4 regions of the Pseudoalteromonas sp. CuT4-3 genome follow, and region 3 is predicted to be linked to each of the others. Evidence: predicted binding sites of a transcription regulator. Region 3 holds the regulator's gene; each other region holds the start of a gene.
The links. Region 3 encodes ArgR, which controls arginine synthesis, uptake and breakdown. Its sites were predicted from a motif close to ANTGAATANNTATTCANT; they were not measured.
Positions count from the first base shown of each region.

Region 1: a site for ArgR is predicted at 1,590-1,607, ahead of argC (N-acetyl-gamma-glutamyl-phosphate reductase). Genes of this name have one in related genera too.
Region 2: a site for ArgR is predicted at 2,717-2,734, ahead of VOI46_RS03075 (OadG family transporter subunit). Genes of this name have one in related genera too.
Region 4: a site for ArgR is predicted at 3,805-3,822, ahead of gltB (glutamate synthase large subunit). Genes of this name have one in related genera too.

Region 1 is NZ_CP142030.1:885,800-891,640, reverse strand. Features, by position in the region: gene argB (acetylglutamate kinase) at 1-435, opposite strand, end outside; gene argC (N-acetyl-gamma-glutamyl-phosphate reductase) at 435-1,445, opposite strand; gene argE (acetylornithine deacetylase) at 1,664-2,815, shown strand; gene panP (pyridoxal-dependent aspartate 1-decarboxylase PanP) at 2,896-4,524, opposite strand; gene VOI46_RS03975 (GGDEF domain-containing protein) at 4,801-5,841, shown strand, end outside.
Region 2 is NZ_CP142030.1:691,339-697,179, reverse strand. Features, by position in the region: gene VOI46_RS03085 (sodium ion-translocating decarboxylase subunit beta) at 1-628, opposite strand, end outside; gene oadA (sodium-extruding oxaloacetate decarboxylase subunit alpha) at 640-2,418, opposite strand; gene VOI46_RS03075 (OadG family transporter subunit) at 2,428-2,673, opposite strand; gene VOI46_RS03070 (DUF1328 family protein) at 3,201-3,374, shown strand; gene VOI46_RS03065 (hypothetical protein) at 3,427-3,618, shown strand; gene VOI46_RS03060 (YcxB family protein) at 3,775-4,242, shown strand; gene csrA (carbon storage regulator CsrA) at 4,293-4,484, opposite strand; gene VOI46_RS03050 (aspartate kinase) at 4,574-5,791, opposite strand; gene alaS (alanine--tRNA ligase) at 5,798-5,841, opposite strand, start outside.
Region 3 is NZ_CP142030.1:3,115,607-3,121,447, forward strand. Features, by position in the region: gene ispB (octaprenyl diphosphate synthase) at 356-1,327, shown strand; gene mdh (malate dehydrogenase) at 1,422-2,354, opposite strand; gene argR (transcriptional regulator ArgR) at 2,580-3,047, shown strand; gene VOI46_RS14450 (Dyp-type peroxidase) at 3,044-3,943, opposite strand; gene VOI46_RS14455 (ABC transporter ATP-binding protein) at 3,987-5,033, opposite strand; gene VOI46_RS14460 (iron ABC transporter permease) at 5,034-5,841, opposite strand, start outside.
Region 4 is NZ_CP142030.1:2,136,440-2,142,280, reverse strand. Features, by position in the region: gene VOI46_RS09770 (PrkA family serine protein kinase) at 1-1,681, opposite strand, end outside; gene VOI46_RS09765 (Fe-Mn family superoxide dismutase) at 1,891-2,472, opposite strand; gene VOI46_RS09760 (Grx4 family monothiol glutaredoxin) at 2,740-3,078, shown strand; gene gltB (glutamate synthase large subunit) at 3,923-5,841, shown strand, end outside.

The DNA.
Region 1 (5,841 bases), 1.4 Mb from region 3:
AATAGAGCTCACGATAGGTAACCGACCAAGCTTAAGTAAATCGTTAACAATTGAATCATCATTACTTTCGCACTTACCTACTTGCCCAAGCGCTTTTAGCTTTTGAGACGCCATAACTCCGGCTTCATACAAACAAAGGCCAACAGGTTTATGGCCTGCATTAATAGCTTGGCTTACCAGCTGCTTATTTGCACAGCCAGCCAGCGCCCCCACTATGTAAGGCATTTGCTCACTTGGGCTAATACGCAGTCCTTGGTGCTTTGCACTAGCAAAGCCTGCTTGTTTTAGCCAAGTGTCAACTAACGAGCCACCGCCATGAACAATAACAAACTGATTATTTTGATCAGCGCTTAATACATCAAACAAAGCTTTTGCCGCGTTTTCAGTATTAAGTACAGCACCACCTAATTTAATTACCCACGTTTTAGTGCTCATTAAAAGGCTCCTTTTAAGCCAGTGGTGTGATCTAAATTCATTGATAAATTAATACATTGCAAGGCTTGGCCCGCAGCGCCTTTTAATAGATTATCTATCGCTGCCATAACAATCAGTTGAGAGCCTTGCTGCTGCCAACCAATATCAACATACGGTTGTTTTACCACGCTTTTAATAGATGGCACTTTATCAGCTAACAAACGAATCAACGGCTCGTTTTTAAGTACTTGATAAGCATCAGATACGTTTTCCTTGGTAGCGCCTGGCTTAAGCTGTACATAAATAGTTTCTAAAATTCCACGCGGAAAATTACCTAAGTGCGGTGTAAATAACACCTTGTGGCCAAGGTGTTGTTCAATTTCAGGCCCATGACGATGGTTAAACAAACCATACGGGGCAAGCGATACTTCACAAAAATGAGTACCTACGCTGGCTTTACGCCCTGCGCCAGTAACACCTGAAACAGCATTAATAATCACTTTTTCATCACTCAACAAGCCAGCCTGTTGCAACGGCTTTAATGCATTAAGCGCAGCGGTTGGGTAACAGCCGGCTACTGCCACAAGTTTTGCATTGGCAATTGCACTGCTATTCCATTCGGCTAACCCGTAGGCTGCTTCGTTTAACAACTCAGGATGTTGGTGCTCAAAACCATAGTAAGTAACATAGTCGTCGTTGCTAGCAAGGCGGTAACCACCTGATAGGTCAAATACTTTTTTACCCATAGCTAAAAACTGCGGGGCTAAATCAACACTTACTTTGTGATCAGTACATAAGCAAATGTAATCGGCACTCGAATTTATGTCATCAAACGCTGATTCGCTCAGTGGTAGTAAAGGAATATCAAGAAGGTTTCTATGCTCTGGGTATAAATCACTTAATAATTTATGTTTATCTAAACTTCCCTCAGAGACATAACAGCCTGATAACGTTAAATTAGGGTGCTTAGCAACTAAGCTTGCTAATTCTGCGCCGCTATAACCGCTTGCGCCAATAATCGCTACATTCATTTTTTACTCGTTTATAAATTTACTACTAAATAGGTGTGGTGTTCGCTTACACTAGCTCAGATGCTAGCTAATACTTTTCTCAATGAATTGTTGATTATCGTCGCATTATCTTCATGGCTATACTTAATATATTTATGCTTAAAAAGTGAATTGATATTCATCATAAATACTTTTATATTGTTATGCAATTAAATTGAATAATTATTTTGGATTTTTTTATGTCTTTGCCGTCATTTATCTCTATGTACCAACAACTCATTGCAGCCCCCTCTATTAGTGCAATAGAAGATGAACTTTGTATGAGTAATAAAGAGGTAATAGAGTTGCTAGCACGTTGGTGCGAAAGTTTAGGTTTTACTTGCGAAATTATAGAGTTAGAAGGTGGGAAAGGCCGATACAACCTACTTGCTAAGCGGGGAGAAGGCGATGGCGGCTTAATGCTTGCTGGCCATACAGACACCGTACCGTTTGACGATAGCCGCTGGAACCACGACCCGTTTAAACTCACTGAACATAACAATAACTTATATGGGTTAGGTAGTATTGATATGAAAGGCTTTTTTGCTTTTGTATTACAAGCTATTAGTGAGCTTGATATAAAACAGCAAACACAACCTATTTTAATACTCGCCACTGCCGATGAAGAAACCACCATGGCGGGAGCGCAGCAAATTTGTAAGCATCCTAATTTAAAACCTGCGCGTTGTATTATTGGTGAACCTACTGATATGACTCCTGTATTTACTCATAAAGGACATATGAGTACGGCTATAAGAGTGATTGGCCGCTCAGGTCATAGTTCCGATCCCGAACGTGGTCTTAACGCCATCGAAGTCATGCATAAAGTGATTACAAAGTTACTGATCTTAAAAGAGCAGTTAAAGAATAAATATTCAGTTGAACATTTTGAAATACCTTACCCTACCTTAAATTTAGGTAATATTCATGGAGGCGACAACGCAAATCGAATTTGTGGCTGCTGCGAAATGCACATAGACATGCGCCCGCTCCCAGGGTTAAGCATTAAAGACTTACAAGCTTTACTTATTGATGCTACCAGCGATATAAACGCGCAATACCCAAGCGCAGTGAGCGTAATTGATTTACACGAGCCCATTCCAGCTTTTAGTGGCAGCACTGATAGCGCACTCGTTAAAATGGCAGAAAAAACTGCAGGGGAAAAAGCCGTTGCAGTAAATTACTGCACAGAAGCTCCGTTTATTCAGCAACTTGGCTGTGAAACAATAGTCATGGGGCCAGGCTCAATTAATCAAGCCCACCAACCTGATGAATTTTTAGCAATGGAGAAAATAAACCCATCGCAAAAAATTATAACTGACATTATTAGGGCAAACTGCTTTAACGCTTAAAAAGAAGACTGTATTAAAAACTCACAGCAAAAATAACAAAGGCGCCCGTTGGCGCCTTTGTTTTAGTTTATACCTAGGCGTTACTGCATATACTTACTTAAGTACTTTTTAAATACAGGGTCTGTTTTAGCAAGCTCTTTTTGCTCAGCTAAAATCTCTTTTAATATAACACCCGATGTGAGCGGATTAGCCAATACCACTCTAAATACCACTGTCGGCTGATTATCGTATTTTGACGGGGTTAAGCGAGTACGCGATACAAACGAGCGTCCTGATTCACGTTGGCGTTTTTGCATACTGGCAGTAAAGCGATTGAGCGACGCGAAAATTTCTAATCGTGTTGCGGCATCTGCTTGAGCTATGGCTTGTTTAATTTGTTTAGGCACATAGCGGTATGTAAGCAAACACAGCTCAGGCTCTGAAATCAGCTCAAAGTCTTCATCGGCTTTAATTAAATCAGCAAAGTAATGTGCTTTTTTGATACTACGATCAATAAGCATTTCGTAACCCTTGCGACCAATAACGCGTAAGCAAGCATGTACTAACATAGCCATACCTGGGCGGCTGCCTTCGAGTGTATGGCTTCCTAAATCTTTTGAACCTTTACGTAATATGTACTCTGCATGGTGCTCTATTGCATCCGTAGCAGTTGGGTCTTTAAATAATACCAAGCCTGCACCCATTGGCACATACATTTGTTTGTGTGCATCAATGGTAATTGAATCTGCGCGCTCAATTCCTTTTAATAATGGGCGATGCGTTTGCGATAAAAGCGTTGCCCCACCCCACGCTGCATCAACGTGAAAATGGCAGTTTATTTGCTGCGCTAAATCGGCCATATCATCAAGAGGGTCGATATTACCGGTCTCGGTTGTGCCAGCAACCCCTACAATTGCCATAACTTTTATGCCTTGCGATTCAAGCTCTAAGGCTTTTTCGCGCATGGCATTCACATCAACCTTATTATTTTCGCAGGTTTTTACACCAATTAAATTTTCACGGCCGATGCCTAGTAAGTCAATTGATTTACCTAAAGAATAATGCCCTCGCTCCGACACTAAAACGGCCAGCCCTTTGTAGCCATAATGCAGCATACCGGCAACGAGCCCTTGAGCGGCAATGCCTTTAAAGCTGCCGTCGGGTTTTAATAAGCGGTTACGCGCAATCCACAGTGCCGTTATGTTTGCAACTGTACCACCGGAACAAAAAGCACCGAGTGATGTTTTAGCACTGTGCATCCATTTCGAATAAAACGACTCATCTTGCGAGTAAGCTAAATGATGCATCATACCTAGTACTTGGCGCTCTAGGGGGGTAAATGCTTTTGAGGTTTCTATTTTTACTAGGTTTTGATTAAGCCCCACCATCAATTTTGAAAGCGGTAGTAAAAAATGCGGAAGAGCCGATGTCATATGCCCAATAAAGCTAGGCGCAGCCGTGTGTACCGAATGGGCAACTAGCTGCTCCATAATATCTTGGGCGTAAGCAGATACAAACGTTGGGTTTTCTGGGATCACCGCAGCCTGAAAATCTTTTTCAATTTCGTGTAATGGTTTTTCAATTGCCGCTATATTTTCGTTTAAAAACCCTGCTAAATTACTCGAAATTTCAAGCTCAATTTTGCTTAAAGTTGAGTCTGGCGCTTCAGGTACAGTAAATATACGCTTAAGGCTTTCTTTAGAGGCGACGGCACAACGCTTTTGATCCATCTTTATACCTAGTGTGTGTGTAGCTAAAACACGCGTTTAACAGTTAAAAATGCCAAACTATGGCGCTATTATAAGCAGCGTGCTTCTTTTAAAAATTGCGCTAACTTTACTGCAATATAAGTAAAATGTCTCCCTTTAAGCCATAAAAGCGACTAAACGGATGACAAATATTGTAAAAAAATTTCAATAATAGGATTTTATTAAAAAGTCACATTTTAGTTTTGGGCAAATTGCATTTATGCGTATACTTAATATGTGTAACAATAAGGGACAAGTATGCTCACAGGGAAATTAAAAGGGAAGTGGTTTATAGCTGGCTTTACATTGTTTTTGGTCAGTTTATTAGTCTATGTTTATTACACCTATAGCTCAGCGCGTAGCGAAATAATGCACGCTGTCGATGAGCGCCTTCTAAATGCCGCCACCAGCGTAAAACATATTTTAGGGCAAAGTTACCACGATAGAATTAGCCAAGGTTACGATATTGGTTTTTCGGTTTACCAAACTAAAAGTAAACAACTCTCAGAGCTTGCACAAGCGCTTGATATAGCTTACGTTTATTCGATGATCATGCGCGATAACAAAGTTTATTTTACCTCATCCAGCTACACTAAAGACGATCAAGAAAATGCGCGGGTTACGCAATTTCTTGATTTATACCCAGAGGCCACCGACATTAACAGGGGCGCGTTTTATTCTACCGAGCCTGTTTTTGAACAATCTAGCGACCAATGGGGTGATTTTAAAACTGTTTTTATTCCCTTTGTAGATAAATATGGTACTACCTACATTACGGGTGCCGACATAACCTTAGATGATTTAAATAAAAAGCTTCAATACAGCGTCACTAAAGCCATAATAACGGCGTGTTTTTTCTTTTTTATTGCGGTACTGGTTGCAGCTATTTATATATATTTGTTAAAGCGTACCCTAACAACAGATGCCAGTACGGGCTTTGCCAATCATATTGCGCTTAAGTACTTTATCAAAAAGAGTAATTCACACCACATGCAGCTTGCCATTATTTGGGTGAACGAAATTGAAGATATTAATAGCTTTTATGGCACTCAAGTTGGCGACAGTGTAATGAAAAACTTGCTCAGTCATTATCAAATTCGCAGCCCGCAAAGCTGTAAAGTATATCGCCTTGCTACCAATAAAATTGCCGTTCTTACCCCTAAAAGCTTTAAAAGCAGCGAACTGAGCGATTTAGTTGAGTCGTATAACGCAAACAGCCCTGTATTAACAAACCCATTTATTTATATAACTTACTGCGCAGGTATCGCCAGTGGTAATAAATCACTACTGATTGAAAAC
Region 2 (5,841 bases), 1.2 Mb from region 3:
TCTCTTTTTTAGATACTTTGCGCAGCTCTGGCATTTTAATAGCACGCTCATCAGGTGTAGTTAATGCGCGCATAATTGGCGGCTGAATAATTGGCACTAACGCCATGTAAGAATAAGCAGCAACCGCAATGGCACCTAGTAAATCAGGGGCAAGCTTAGATGCTAAGAATATGGCTGTAGGGCCATCGGCACCGCCAATAATGGCAATGGCTGAGGCATCTTGTAAGCTAAATTCAAAGCCAGGTACATAGTTTAATAAAATTGCCCCAAACAAGGTGGCAAAAATACCAAACTGCGCGGCTGCACCCAGTAATAACATACGCGGGTTGGCAATAAGCGCACTAAAATCAGTCAGCGCCCCTACTCCCATAAAAATTAATAAAGGGAAGATCCCCGTATCAATACCTACGTAATACACGTAATAAAGCAAACCACCTGGGTCAGAAAGCCCAGCAACCGGAATATTAGTCAGTATTGCGCCAAAGCCAATCGGCAGCAGTAATAGGGGTTCAAAGTTTTTAGCAATGGCTAAAAACAACAACAAACACCCTACCGCAATCATTATTAAGCCAGGAAACGTAAAGTTAGCAATGCCGGTAGCATGCCAAAGGTTTAAAAGACCTTCCATTAAAGCTACCCCTACACCATCGCTATAATTGCATCGCTCGTTGTCACAGCATCACCTTCAGACACTAAGACCTCAGCCACAGTACCTGAGTGCATTGCACGAACCTCGGTTTCCATTTTCATCGCTTCCATAATAACAACCACATCGCCTTCGTTTACGGCTTGGCCTGCTTTTACTTTTACTTTAAAAATATTACCTGCCAGTGGCGCATTCAGTGTTTCACCTGATGCAACCGATGCTGATTGTGGTAAGTGCTCTGAATCTTTTAGCGTTACCTCTTTAAGCTCGCCACCTTGCGCAACCACTACATCGTAAACTTTACCGTCAACTTTAACGCTGTATTGCTCAGCGCTAACACCTTTGTTACTTGCAGGTTTTGCTGCAGGCTTAGTGTTTGCATCATCAGCACTTGGCACTGCTTCAAAGGCATCTGGGTTGTTGCGATTTTTAATAAATTTAAGGCCAACCTGTGGGAATAATGCATAGGTAAGCACGTCATCTATTTGCTCATCAGCAAGTGTTAAACCTTGTTCTTGCGCTTCTTTTTGCAGCTCAGCTTCAAGCGATGCAAGCTCTGGGGCTATATTATCTGCAGGGCGACACGTAATAACCTCACTGCCATCAAGCACTCGCTCTTGCAGCTCTTTGTTCATAGGTGCAGGTGTTAAACCATACTCGCCTTTTAAAACACCGGCGGTTTCTTTGGTAATTGTTTTATAACGCTCACCCGTAAGCACATTTAGTACTGCTTGTGTGCCTACAATTTGCGATGTAGGAGTAACTAGCGGAATAAAACCTAAATCTTCACGCACGCGTGGGATCTCAAGTAATACTTCATTTAGCTTATCTGCTGCGCCTTGCTCTTTGAGTTGGTTTTCCATGTTGGTTAACATGCCACCAGGTACTTGTGCGAGTAAAATACGGCCATCAACACCTTTAAGGCTCCCCTCAAAGGCAGCGTACTTTTTACGTACATCTCTAAAATAAGCCGCTATTTCTTCTAGCTGGTTTAAATCTAATTCGGTATCGCGGGGCGTACCTTCAACAATCGCTACAATGGTTTCTGTAGCTGAATGACCGTAAGTCATACTCATTGAAGAAATTGCGGTATCAAGCATATCAATGCCTGCATCAATGGCTTTTTGATACGTAGCTGTACTTAAACCTGTGGTTGCATGGCACTGCATAGCAATAGGGATAGAAACGGTTTCTTTTAGCCCTTTAATAAGTTGCTCTGCATCGTATGGTTTTAATAAGCCTGCCATATCTTTAATACAAATAGAGTGACAACCTAAATCCTCTAGCTGTTTTGCAAGGGTTAACCACATATCAAGGGTATGCACAGGGCTTACAGTATAAGAAATAGTGCCTTGTGCGTGTGCTCCTACTTTTACAGCCGCTTTAATTGCCGTTTCTAAGTTACGCACATCGTTCATGGCGTCAAAAATACGAAATACATCTACACCATTTTTGTGGGCACGCTCTACAAACTTTTCTACCACGTCATCGGCATAGTGGCGGTAACCCAATAAATTTTGCCCACGTAATAGCATTTGCTGTTTAGTATTCGGCATTGCTTTTTTAAGGGCACGAATACGCTCCCACGGATCTTCACCTAAATAACGAATACACGAGTCAAACGTAGCGCCGCCCCACGACTCAATAGACCAATAACCGGCATCATCAAGTTTGCTAGCAATAGGTAGCATGTCATCTAAGCGCATACGGGTTGCAAGTAAAGACTGATGAGCATCGCGTAAAACAAGTTCTGTTAATTTTAATTTAGCCATGTGTGCCTCTTATTTATTATTTGATTTGTACTGAGCAATGGCAGCACTAATAGCAGCGATGTGCTCGTTTGGCACACCTTGAGATTTTAAAGATGGTGATTTAACCGGTATTGCAACTTCAGCCTCGTCAAAACGAGCAACCAATTTAGACATGAGTGACACAGCACCAATCAATATTGAAAGAAATACAAACACGCCCACCATGCCCGTCAGCATCAAGCTACCTGCGGTTGTGAGTACAGCTCCTATATCCATTTTTCTCCCCCTGCACTATATAGCGATATAAAAAACCGCTTTATTTAAATAATTATTCACCGAATGATAACAAAACTTTTAACTTTGTCCACCACCTGTCAATTGGTAAAACCAATTAAAATTAAACTAACATACAGTCACAATAGTTAACATAGCTAATACAGGGTTAAATTAGCTTAGATATAGATGATAAAAATAACCGTTATAGGCAAAGGTTATATGGTTAAACCCAAAAAAACTTAAAAACTATAAAAAATAGTAAGTTAAACGGCAGGTAAAAAATCAGCTTGGGCTAAAATGTAAATTGGTCTTACCAGGACTAGTAAAGAAGCGCGCAAAAAATATTTATTTTTTCACTCTCTTTACAATAGTGTGAATAAGTTACATCGTTAAACGTAAAACTTACCAATCCTAAATTTACAACTCTCGCTCAAAAAACATAACATATTGAAAATTAATAAAATTAAACTCTGGCACGCAACTGGCATTATTACTTTCGAACGAATTTGATAACCAAGGAGAAAACAATGTTACGCTGGACAATTACATTTTTAGTTATTGCTTTAATCGCTGCAGTGTTAGGTTTTGGTGGTATCGCAGGTGCCGCAGCTGGTATAGCAAAAATTATATTCTTTATCTTTTTAGTACTTTTAGTGATTTCTTTAGTTTCAGGTGCGCTGCGCGGTAAATCGCCCAGGTAGCTACTAACATACTTAAAACACTAAACAATCAACATATACAAGGAATTACATTATGAACTCAACAACTTTAAAAGCAGCACTAATCGCCGTATTTGCAGGTTTCTTTATGATGGGTTGTGAAGACAACCACGCAGAAGAAGCAGGTGAGCGTATTGATGAAGCAGTAACTGACGTGCAAAACTCTGTTGAAGATGCATGTGAAAATGTAAAAGAAGGCGTTAACGCAGAAGAAACTAACTGTTAATCTGTTTGGTAACGTAAAAAACGGCTTTTAATAAGCCGTTTTTTTGTGCGCTAATAAAAAGCGGCTTCTAACTCTTATAATGCATAGCCTACATTAACGGGTGTGATTTTTACGCTAGCTTGTTAAAATAGCGAAAACTATTACTTATTAGCAATTATGGCACTGACCACCACTTACACACTCGATAAACCCTACTACTACGAATGCTTTGACGAGTCCCACTCTTATAGTAAAGCAGCCAAGCCAAAGTATTTTTTGCTGGCATTACTGGTGTGCTTAGGTTTAATTAGTATTTACGCTATGGACGATCATTACCTAGGTACATTTTTAATAATGCTAGGTGTATTAGAATGCGTTGCCTTTTATTACCGCAGGCCTTGGTGGGTTACGCGCCAAATGTTTAGTCGTGCTTCGGGCTCAACGGTTACTCTTTCGTTTACCGATGACGCTATTAGCACCGAAAACCACTATAAAAGCCATACATTTAAGTGGGCAGAAATAACCCATATTATTAAAACCAACCACGGCTACTTAGTGCACCATAATAAAGGTATGCAATATATTTCTAGCAGTGTATTAACCGATGAAATGCGCGATTTTATAAACAAAAAAGCCACTCAGTGAGTGGCTTTTGGTATAGCTAAGTGCATTACTCAGCTAAGTATACGTGTTGATTAAGCATTGCCCGGATTAGGGTTAGACTTTTCAGCTTGTATACGCATGTAAATCTCTTCACGATGCACTGAAACGTCTTTAGGTGCGTTAACACCAATTCGAACTTGATTTCCTTTAACACCTAATACAGTAACAGTTACTTCGTCACCAATCATTAGGGTTTCACCTACTCTACGAGTTAGTATTAGCATTCTCTTGCTCCCATGTTCCAATAAATTATAAGATTCCGCTTGACCATTTTAATGAAAAATTGATTGAAAAGTAAGTAAAAACTCCCAAACTATCCATTTTCTGTTAAAAATTCTGAGTGTAACGCTCTTACTGCTAGTTCTAAATACTTCTCGTCAATTAAAACCGATACCTTGATTTCAGACGTCGATACTAAAACTATGTGTATGCCTTCTTGCGCCAATGCATCAAAAAATTGATGCGCTACACTACTGTGAGACTTCATTCCTATGCCAACAGCCGACACTTTTGCAACTGTTGTATCACTAGAAATGCTATCAGCCTGCAGATTTACCTGTTGTTGAGTTAGTAAATCGTGTGCTTGCAAATAGTCATTTGAATGCACAGTAAAAGCATAGTCTATTTTTTCAAAGTTATGATTAACTTGACTAATCATATCTATTTCGATGCCATTTTCTGCAAAAAGTTTCAAAATTTTTGTAAGAGAATGAACACAGTATGGTACGCCATGTACCTTTATCAAGCATTCGTCACGATTAAACGCAATCCCCGACACAACCTTAGTTGGCATATCGCTCTCCTCAAAACTTATTAGCGTTCCTTCATCGGGCTCAAAACTCGAAAGCACCCTTAGCGGCATTTTATGATTACCAGCAGACTCAACAGCACGAATATGCAATACTTTTGCGCCTAAGCTTGCCAGCTCTAGCATTTCCGCAAACGTTATATGGCGCATTCGCTGCGCGTTTGGTTCTACACGAGGATCAGTAGTGTATACGCCATCAACGTCGGTATAGATCTGACATTCATCGGCTTTTATTGCCGCGGCTATTTCTACCGCAGAGGTATCGGTGCCGCCGCGTCCAAGGGTTGTAATATTGCCCTCTACATCGCGCCCCTGAAAACCGGCAATAATCGCAACCCGATTATGCTCAAGCTCATGCTTTAAACGCGTCGCAGCAACCTCTTCAATACGGGCTTTACCAAACATGTTATCGGTTTGAATATTAACCTGATCGGCTAGTAGGCTTACAGCCGAATGGCCACGTTTTATAATAGCCATAGCAAGGAGCGAAACAGAAACCTGTTCTCCAGTGCTAATAAGTACGTCTAATTCTCGGCTACTCGGGCGAGTATCTATTTGCTTGGCGAGGTTAATTAAGCGGTTGGTTTCTCCCGACATGGCCGAAAGAACCACAACCACTTGATGACCTTGCTGCTTAGTTTTAACAACAAGGTCGGCGACCGCTTCTATTCGCTCAATAGAGCCAACCGAAGTGCCGCCAAACTTTTGGACAATAAGTGCCACGTAAGCTTAAACTTTCTCACTTACCCAGGCAGTCACGCTTTCAAGCGCGG
Region 3 (5,841 bases):
TACGCTAATGCATAAAAACTAGCAAGCCTATTTTGTAATTAAAATGAATAAAAAGTAGCTGCATTGAGAGCAATTCAATATTTCCCCCATTTTATATTAAATTGCCCTGTTGCCAAGCGCTTTTTAGTGCAAAGACAAAATAAATTTACGTGTCGCTATGCCTACTCCAGAACCCATTGACTGCGCAATAAATAGTCGCGCTTTGAGTGTGAAATATACAATTAAATCCCCTAATTAAGCGCTAATTAAGGTTTTTAACTCGGTTTTTTTAATGAATCGTCACAAAATATCGAGCTAGTGCTTTTTTTGTTGTACAATCGGCGCCGTTCACACATAAAAATTGGCTCGGAGATCAATGGATATAAAAGCTATCCAGGCGTTAATCGAAAGCGATATGAATGACGTCAATCAACTTATACACGCGCAAATGCGCTCAGATGTGGCGTTAGTCAATCAACTTGGTTTGTACATCGTTAACAGCGGCGGCAAACGCGTACGCCCGATGCTGGCAATATTGGCAGCAAGAGCTTTGGGTTACCAAGGTAAAGATCACATTACTTTGGCAACGATTGTTGAATTTATTCATACTGCAACACTATTACATGATGATGTTGTTGATGAATCTAACCTGCGCCGTGGTACACCAACTGCAAATGCCGAGTTTGGTAATGCCGCCAGCGTGCTGGTTGGGGATTTTATTTACACCCGCTCGTTTCAACTTATGGTGGGGCTGGGCAAAATGCAAATTATGCAAGTGCTTGCTGATGCCACCAACGTGATTGCTGAGGGTGAAGTATTGCAACTTATGAATTGCAACGACCCTAATACCACCGAAGCAAGTTACATGCAGGTTATTTACTCTAAAACAGCTAAATTATTTGAAGCCGCTACAGGGCTTGCGGCTATAATTACCGAGCAAGATAACAGTGTGTTAGATGCGCTTAATTTATATGGTATGCATTTAGGTACTGCTTTTCAGTTAGTTGATGACGTGCTTGATTACAACGCAGACGCTGACCAATTAGGTAAAAATATTGGTGATGATTTAGCAGAAGGTAAGCCAACCTTACCGCTAATATATGCGATGAAGCACGGCAGTGATCATCAAAGAGCCCTTATTCGTGATGCCATTGAGCATTGCAACGGTATGGATAACCTTGAGGCTATTTTAACGGCACTTAAACAAACCAACGCACTTGAATTTACAATGCAAAAGGCGCAGCAAGAAGCAGACAAGGCCATTGCCTGTTTAGACTTTTTAGCAGAGTCGCAGTATAAGCAAGCGTTAATCAGCTTAGCGCGTATAGCTGTAGAGCGAGATCACTAACTTTGCAGCCTCCCTTAATTAGTATTTAAGGGCCATAATTTTCGAGCAATAAAAAAGCCTGCATAAGCAGGCTTTTTTGTGCATAACTTGGCTATTACGCCATGAAATCAACACCTTCTTTGATGTCTTTTTTCAGAGTTTCAAGCATGTCGTTTTTAGCTTTTTCTTCAAATGCGCTTAGCTCGCCGTAAGAAAGGATTTCTTCTACGCCGTTTGTGCCTAAACGTACTGGGTGAGCAAAGTACTCTGCATCGCCATTTTCAACAGCAACGTATGCGTAATCTACTACGTCTTCACCTTGTAGGCCTTTAACTAAAGACATACAAAAACGTGCTGCAGCAGCACCCATAGATAATGTAGCTGAACCACCGCCCGCTTTAGCATTTACTACTTCAGTACCTGCATTTTGGATACGTGGAGTAAGTGTAGCTACTTCTTCTTCAGTGAAGCTTACGCCTTCAACTTGAGAAAGTAGAGGTAGAATGGTTGTGCCAGAGTGGCCACCAATTACTGGTACTTTAACGGTTGCTACGTCTACGCCTTTAAGCTCAGCAACAAATGCTTCTGAACGAATTACGTCAAGCGTAGTTATACCAAATACGCGCTTAGCGTCGTAAGTACCTGCTTTTTTGAATACTTCAGCAACAATTGGTACAGTGCCGTTTACTGGGTTAGTGATAACACCCACTAACGCTTTAGGACAGCTAGCTACAATGCCTTCTGCTAATGTTTTGATGATACCTGCGTTTACGTTAAATAAATCCGCACGATCCATACCTGGTTTACGTGGCATACCCGCTGGGATAAGTACGATATCACACCCTTCAAGCGCTTTATTTAAATCGTCTGCGCCAAAACCTGCTACTTTAACATCTGTAGGGATGTGAGATAGGTCAACCGCAACACCTGGTACAACTGGTGCAACATCGTAAAGTGATAATTCAGAACCAGCTGGTAAGCCTGTTTTTAATAATAAAGACAACGCTTGACCGATACCGCCTGCAGCACCTAATACAGCAACTTTCATTGGAATTCTCCGTAATTTGAGGTAGGAAATATTTGTGGCTCTTAAGATAATGAAATTAGCGACTAAAAACAAATTTATCCTGCTTATTTCAGGTATATTTTCGACCATAGTTGTAAACTTTGTTGGTTTATCGCAGCAAACTGGCAAGTTAACTAAACAACTGCTGCATAATTATTCATTTTTGTGTAGAATTTGCATTATAAATAACAAAAATGAATAAAGACTATGCAACCACAAGACAAACAAGAAGCGCTGGTAAAAGCGTTTAAAGCACTTTTAAAAGAAGAGAACTTTGGCTCGCAAGGCGAAATAGTCGAAGCATTAAAAGAGCAAGGCTTTGACAATATAAGCCAAAGTAAGGTGTCGCGCATGCTTAGCAAGTTTGGCGCTGTGCGTACCCGTAATGCTAAACAAGAAATGGTTTATTGCCTACCCGCAGAAATGGGCGTACCGACTGCTAAAAGCCCACTACGTCAGCTTGTTATTGATATTATGCATAACGAAATGATGATTATTATAACCACCAGCCCAGGCGCTGCGCAGCTAATTGCCCGCTTATTAGACTCACTAGGCAAAGCGGATGGTGTATTGGGCACAATTGCCGGAGATGACACTATTTTTATTGCGCCAGCAAAAATATCTGAAATAGACATTACACTAGAGCGCGTACGTATTTTATTTGATACGGTTTAAAGCTGTTTTAAAAAACTAACTGACGGCGCAAAAAACGCTGAGCCCATATCGGCTTGAGTAAAATCAAGCCAGTGGTCGTAACACTCCCCTTTTCCTATCCGGCTGTTAAGTACCTTTTCAAACGCACTTCCCGATGCAGAGCATGTAATACTTAGCATGCCTTGCTCGTAAACATCGCCATACGGCATGCTTTGGTTAAGCAGTATTGCTTGGCCGCTCTCATCTTTGAGCTCACTTCTAGTCGCGTGGCTAGTATCTACCTTTGGCTCAATTAAGGTGTTATCTAAACGTGTGCGCCCCATAATGTGCTCTTGCTCGCTTAGTGATAAATGCTGCCATACACTCAGGTCATGCTTATAACGCTGTACATGAATATAGCTGCCTTGGTGTTCAAAGCTGTCGGGGTTATTAACCAGCGCCGTGATTCGTTTTTGGCGTCCATGTGGGGTGTCGCCTGCATAAATAAAGCCGTTAAAGTCTCGCCCATCTAAAAACCTAAAATTGCGAATTTGTTCAACCAGCTCTACATCGGGCGAAAACAACTTTAATATTTGCAATGCAAAAAGGTGATTAACATCTTCTCGGTCTGAGCGAATTTGTATGAATAAATCACATGGCTGTACGCGCATAACAAAATCACTGTGATTTATATTAGGAAAGCTTTGCAGCTCGCTTGGGATATATTCAGGTAGTATATGCGGCCAATATTGCGCGCCTATAGCCACCATGCAAGAGAGCATGGCTTCGGAAAACTGATCACTAAACTCTTCTTCAATTGCGCTTACGCGCTTAAGCTTTGCGCGCAATGACTCGTCTTGACCATCAAATACATTAAAAAATAAATGCAAACCGTGTAAGTTTGCTTCAGCACAAATCCCAGATTGCGCTTGCGCCATTGTTATTCCTTAGCTTTATAAAACACAGCGAATAACACATTTGTTATGATTCGAAAAAATTCACCGTGTGAGGTTTTATTTTTATTATAACCTGCTCATTTATTTCAAATGACTGGCCATATTGTGCGGCAACTTCAATCTCTTGCTCTGCAATTACAACAGTGTAAACATAAGCCGAGCCTATAAAACGACGGCTTAAAATGCTCACACCTTGAGGGTTATCGGCCTGCGTATTTTGCGCAAGCTCAATATGGTGTGGACGAATATACACCACCCCTTTTATTGCACTGTGCGTATGATCATGCTGCGATTGCACGACACCAAAAGGCGTTGTGTATTCAGTTGCCGTTAACACTTCTGCGCCTAAGTATATGCCCTGACCCAGAAACTCTGCAACCTCCTTTGTCTTTGGCATGGCAAAAAGCTGCTCTGGTGTACCTTGTTGGGCTATTTTTCCTTGGTGCATAATGGCTAGCGTGTCTGAAAACGCAAAGGCTTCTTCTTTTGAGTGGCTAACAAATACCGCAGAAACCTGCTGCGCTTTAATAATGCGCCTAATATCAGCAATTAACTCAAAACGTACTTGTGTGTCTATGTTCGAAAAAGGCTCATCAAGAAGCAATAAACTAGGCTTATAAGCCAAAGCCCGCGCAATAGCCACGCGTTGCTGCTGGCCACCCGAGAGCTGATGAGGGTAGCGTTTTGCACACCCCGTTAAATGCACTAGCTCTAGCATTTCCTCTACCCGTTGCTGTTTTTGTGCTTTGCTTACTTTACCCAGCCCAAACGCAATATTATCGGCCACACTGAGGTGCGGAAACAGGGCATAATCTTGAAACATCATCCCTATATTACGATGCTCTGGTGATACAAATGTATGCTTGTCGCTTACACATTTGCCATCTATAAATACACTACCTTCATTTATTTCAATAAGGCCAGCAATTGCTTTTAAGGTGGTTGTTTTACCGCAGCCGCTGGCTCCGAGCAAACACACAATTTCGTCTTGACCCACCGTTAAATCTAAATTGTGTAGCACGTGCGTGCCACTGTAGTGATAACCCACACCTTGTAAATTTAAACGGCTCATTTAACTGCGTTGCTCCATAGAACGATTAATAAAATACAAGGGGATCAACCCAACTAAAACAATAAATAAAGCGGAAATAGAGGCAAGCTCAAGCTGCTCATCGCTCACATATTGAAATACATGTGTGGCTAAACTTTCAAAGTCAAAAGGCCTTAATAGTAATGCGGCAGGCAGCTCTTTCATACACTCAATAAATACAAGCAATGCAGCTGTTAAAAGACCTCGACGTAATAAAGGAAGGTGCACTAAGCGCAGTGTTTGCCCTTGGCTTTTACCCATAGACTGGCTAGCCATATCCAGTGATGGACTAATACGTACAAAGCTCGATTCTATAGCACCGTGCGCAATGGCATAAAAGCGCACTAAGTAAGCCAGTATAATAGTGACAATGCTGCCGGTTAGTAATAAACCTATATCTAGGTTGTAGCCCTCAAGGACTGTATTTATTGAGTTTTCTAATGCGCTAAGCGGTAATAACACAGCAATAGCCAGAACCGTACCTGGCAGTGCATAGCCGGTGCTCGCTAAGCGACCAGGTATTAAAGAATAGCCTTGCTTTGCCACACGCTGATAAAAAACGATGAGTGTAGCGAGTATTATGCTGGCTAGGCTAACAATAATAGCTACTTTTAAACTTTGCCACGCGTAACTAAAAAATGCCGTGTTCCACGCTTTATCAAAGTAAGTTATTGCATAATTTAGCAATACCAACATAGGTATAATAAAAGCAATGAGCAAAATAACACTGCAAAATGACGTAGCCAGCCATGCATGTTTACCTTTAAGTTTGTACAACGACTCGCTATTA
Region 4 (5,841 bases), 980 kb from region 3:
CGCGTGCACGTAATACAAAGTTAACTATTTCGTTCCTAAAATCTTTGGGATTAGAAATGCCGGCGGGCTTTTCTATTTTTTCAAGTTCTGCATTTAACGAGGCGCGGTCAAATAACTGTCCTGTATCTGGGTCTCTGTATTCTTGATCTTGTATCCAAAAATCAGCATAAATCACATAGCGGTCAAAAATATTTTGGCCATATTCAGAGTATGACTCTAAATATGCGGTTTGTAGTTCTTTACCAATAAACTCAACATATTGCGGAATTAAATAGCCTTTTAAAAAACTTAAATAGCGCTCTTCCACTTCGGCGCTAAATTGTTCACGCTCTATTTGTTGCTCCAAAACATAAAATAAATGCACCGGATTAGCTGCAACCTCGGTAGTATCAAAATTAAATACGCGCGACAAAATCTTAAAAGCAAAACGAGTGGAAAGGCCGGTCATGCCTTCATCTACCCCTGCGTAATCACGATACTCCTGATAAGACTTTGCTTTAGGGTCGGTATCTTTTAGGGTTTCACCATCATAGACCCGCATTTTTGAGTAAATACTAGAGTTTTCAGGTTCTTTTAATCGAGATAGGGTAGTAAATTGCGCTAACGCTTTAAGCGTACCTGGTGCACACGGTGCACTGGCAAGTTCACTATGTTGAATAAGTTTGTCGTAGATTTTTATTTCTTCGGTCACGCGCAGACAATAAGGGACCTTTACAATATAAACACGATCTAAAAACGCTTCATTGTTTTTATTATTTTTGAATGTTTGCCATTCTGACTCATTTGAGTGGGCTAAAATCATGCCGTTAAAGGGCAGAGCGCTAATACCTTCAGTACCGTTGTAGTTACCCTCTTGCGTTGCGGTAAGGAGTGGATGCAGCACCTTGATAGGGGCTTTAAACATTTCTACAAACTCCATTAAACCTTGGTTTGCTAAACATAAAGAGCCTGAGTAGGCGTAGGCATCGGGGTCGTTTTGAGCAAAGTGCTCAAGCTGGCGAATATCTACTTTGCCTACCAATGCAGAAATATCTTGATTATTTTCATCACCGGGTTCGGTTTTGGCTATACCTATTTGATTTAAAATAGAGGGGTAGCGTTTGACGACTCTAAATTGGCTAATATCGCCGTTAAATTCTTTTAATCGTTTACCAGCCCATGGCGACATAATCGTTTTTAAATAACGTGGTTTAATACCGTATTCTTTTTCGAGAACGTTGGCATCTTCTACTGGGTCAAACAAACTGAGAGGGTGATCGTTTACCGGAGAGCCTTTAATTGAATAGATAGGCACTTGTTGCATTAAATATTTTAGTTTTTCTGCAATTGAAGATTTTCCTCCCCCAACAGGGCCGAGTAAATAAAGGACTTGTTTGCATTCTTCTAGGCCTTGAGCCGCATGCTTTAGGTAGGAGACAATTTGTTCTATGGCATCTTCCATGCCGTAAAAGTCTGCAAAGGCAGGGTAGCGTGCAACCACTCTATTAGAAAATAACCGGCTTAAACGTGCATCGGTTGCGGTATCAACCATTTGCGGCTCGCCTATTGCCATAAGTAAACGCTCAGGGGCGCTGGCATAAGCTGATTTGTCATTTTTACAAATTTCTAGAAATTCGCTAATGCTGTATTCTTCTTCTTGTGCTGCTTCGTATCGTGCTTGGTAGTGCTCAAAAATAGTCATAATAACCTCCGAAACCCGCTTTAAAAAGGTGCTTACTTTTTAAAGTTTAGTCAGAGATTGATATTTTTGTGCAATAAAATTAAAAATTTAAGTGAAAAAAGATCATGTGGCTAAATTAGCAATTTAGCGCGTATAAAGGCGGTTTTAATTTTATAAAGGCATAAAAAAAGACGCCGAGGCGTCTTTTTAAATCAGCGTATAATAGCTAATTAAGCGAAGTTAGCGTTCGCGAATTCCCAGTTAACAAGCGCCCAAAAACCTTTAAGGTAATCAGGACGAACGTTACGGTAATCTATGTAGTAAGCGTGTTCCCATAAATCCACAGTTAGGATTGGTGTAACACCTTCGTCTGTAAGCGGCGTTGCTGCGTTAGACGTGTTTACGATATCTAATGAACCGTCAGCTAGTTTAACTAACCATGTCCAGCTAGAACCAAAGTTATTAACCGCTTTGTCGTTTAATGCATCTTTAAACGCGTCAAAAGAGCCCCATTTAGCGTTAATAGCGTCAGCGATAGCACCTGTTGGCTCGCCGCCGCCATTTGGAGATAGACAGTTCCAGTAGAAAGTGTGGTTCCAAATTTGTGCAGCGTTGTTAAATACGCCACCTTCAGATGAACAAACAATCTCTTCTAAAGATTTATTTTCAAATTCAGTACCTGGAATTAAACCGTTTAATTTAACAACGTAAGTGTTGTGGTGCTTACCGTGGTGATACTCAAGAGTTTCTTGTGAAATATGAGGCTCAAGTGCATCAATTGCATATGGTAGTGACGGTAGTTCAAATGCCATTTTTTTATCTCCATCTTCTTTTGGTTGATAACTCGCTTGATAGTACGTAATGCCTGATAGAACAGACCACTTACCTATACCAAACGAAAATATAGTGTTACTATAATTGTTGAGTATTTTACTCAAGTTTAAGCAAACAGCAATGCTATTGCTAAAGACTATTTCAATTGCGGCTTTATTTGCCCATTTTAAGTTATATATCTGTGGCCACAATGATTTATTTTCAAGCCCTAGGTATATCAAGCTATCGTCATTTTGAGGTTGTAGATGGAAACCATTGATAAAATTAAACAGCAGATTTCAGAAAACCCAATTATCCTTTACATGAAAGGGTCGCCTAAATTACCAAATTGTGGTTTTTCTTCACAAGCGTCACAAGCTCTAATGTCATGTGGCGAACCATTTGCCTATGTTGATATTTTACTTAATCCAGATATTCGCGCTGAGTTACCAGCATACGCAAATTGGCCTACTTTCCCACAGCTTTGGGTTGAGGGCGAATTAGTAGGTGGTTGTGACATTATCATTGAAATGTTTCAACGTGGTGAATTACAGCCACTGATCACTGAAACTGCAGCTAAGTATAAAGAAGCTGACGCAGAGTAATTGCTACTTTGCTAGATTATTAAAGCCACGTTTTACGTGGCTTTTTTGTGCCTATTAACTTTCTTACGTCTTAATCTCTTGAACAGCCCATCAGTGGGTGATTATAACCATTAATCTGTGCTCAATAGTTAGCAAACTCAGCCCTTGCTCCTCGTTTAGGTGCACCTAGTCAGGATAAGTAAGCAACAAAGCTACTTATATAAGCGCGAATTTTAATTAAAATATGAGTTTTATATCAATGCGCAATAAGACGTAATCAATTTACGGGGCTAAATGTGTCGCTATTTGCGTTAAAGAATTCTTTTTCGAACAACCAAATAGCGAGTTTTTTGCCCTGCGATCAACACGCTTTTCCAGCCTTACAATAGTTCGCTCAATCAAGCGAATTGGTAATAAATAAAAATTCACTACATCTGCACTAAAAACGTCACAACAATTAATAACTATACTAATGAACGCTAAAAAAGCGTGATCCTAAGCCTCTAATTTATTTAAAACGCATTAAACTATCTAAATGTTAACTGAACCTGCGGGAAATTAGTGAATATTTATTCATGGACTTGGTTCTTTACGTTTACGTAAAGGGTATTGCTTTGGCGCCTTTGTTTTTACAAAATGTTAAAATTGACACCAGTGTCATGAAAAAATAACGCGCAAATAAGCGCTAATTGTTAAAACTTATGGGTAAAAAAGAAATCTTGCCATGAAGTGAGAAATATTCAAGAATGTGAATATGTATTCAAAATAATATTGACTCTATTTACTATAGAGGCTAGTTTTGTGCGTCTGTTAGCAAATCGTCGAGCAGTTCATTCACGTTAACAGTGCAGCAAGGGAGGGGTCTATGTTATACGACTCAACATTAGAAAAAGATAATTGTGGCTTTGGCTTAATAGCCCAAGTAAATGGTCAAGCTAGTCATCGGCTTATTCGTACAGCTATTACTGGACTTGATCGCATGCAGCACCGCGGTGGTATTTCTGCCGATGGTAAAACAGGTGACGGCTGTGGTTTATTACTACAAAAACCTGACAGTTTTTTCCGTGCTATTGCGAGTGAGCATAATTGGCACTTAGGTAAAAATTACGCCGTAGGCATGGTTTTCTTAAATTCAGATCCCGTTTTAGCACAAGCTGCAAAACAGGTTTTATGTGAAGAATTAGAACAAGAAACACTTAAAATACTCGGTTGGCGTGAAGTGCCTACTGACCCTTCAATGCTAGGGCCAATTGCTACACAGCAATTACCTGGTTTTGAGCAAATTTTTGTTAGTGCGCCTGAAGGTTGGCGTTCTAAAGATTTAGAGCGACGTTTATATGTAGCACGTCGCCGTGCAGAAAAGCGTTTAGCAGAGGATGAGTCGTTTTATATTGCGAGTTTATCGGGGTTAGTGACTATCTATAAAGGCCTTATGATGCCTGCAGATTTGCCTAACTTTTATTTAGACTTAGCTGATATTCGTATGACCAGCGCTATTTGTGTATTCCATCAGCGTTTTTCTACTAATACTCAGCCGCGTTGGCCTTTAGCACAACCATTTAGGTATTTAGCGCATAATGGTGAAATTAATACCATTGAAGGTAACCGCCAATGGGCTCGTGCACGTTCGTATAAGTTTTCATCGCCACTTATTCCTGATTTACAAAGTGCAGCGCCGTTTGTAAACGAAACCGGCTCTGACTCTTCAAGCTTAGATAACATGCTGGAGCTGTTTTTAGCAGGTGGCATGGATTTATTCCGTGCTATGCGTATGCTTGTGCCACCTGCATGGCAGAAAAACCGTGCTATGGATGATGACTTACGTGCATTTTACGACTTTAACTCTATGCACATGGAACCGTGGGATGGCCCTGCGGGCATTGTTATGTCTGATGGGCGTTTTGCAGCCTGTAACCTTGATAGAAATGGCCTGCGTCCAGCGCGCTATGTTATTACTCAAGATGGCTTTATTACACTTGCCTCTGAGGTAGGGATTTGGGATTACACTGCAGATGAAGTGGTCGAAAAAGGCCGTGTAGGACCAGGTGAGCTGTTAGTAATTGATACTAAATTAGGCAAGATTTGGCACTCAGACGAAATCGACCAAGATCTAAAATCGCGTCATCCTTATAAGTCATGGCTTGAAGAAAACGTTAAACGTTTAACCCCGTTTGAAGAGCTTACCGAGCAAGATGCGGGTAATCGCTCATTTGATGACGAAACACTTGCTAAATACCAAAAAATGTTTGGTTACACTAACGAAGAGCTCGATAGTGTTATTCGCGTAATGGGTGAAAACGGCCAAGAAGCAACTGGCTCTATGGGTGATGACACGCCATTTGCAGTACTAAGCGAAGGGCATCGTTCATTGTACGATTACTTCCGCCAAAAGTTTGCACAAGTGACTAACCCGCCAATCGACCCGCTGCGTGAAAACCACGTAATGTCACTGGCAACGTGTATTGGTAGTGAGCAAAACGTATTTAATGAAACCACAGGCCACGCTAAGCGCCTACAGTTTGATACGCCAATTTTAATGTATGCAGACATGCAGCAGCTACTAAATGCCGATGACGAGCATTACAGCTACTGTAAAATTGATATTACATACACAGCAGAGGAAGGTTTAGAAAAAGCGGTTGCACGTATTTGCGACGCTGCACAAGAAAAAGCAGCAGCCGGCTGTGTAATGCTTATTTTATCTGACCGTAACTTTAGCGAAACCCAATTACCAATTCCTGCTGCTATGGCGGTAGGTGCTGTACAAAAACGTTTAGTAGATAA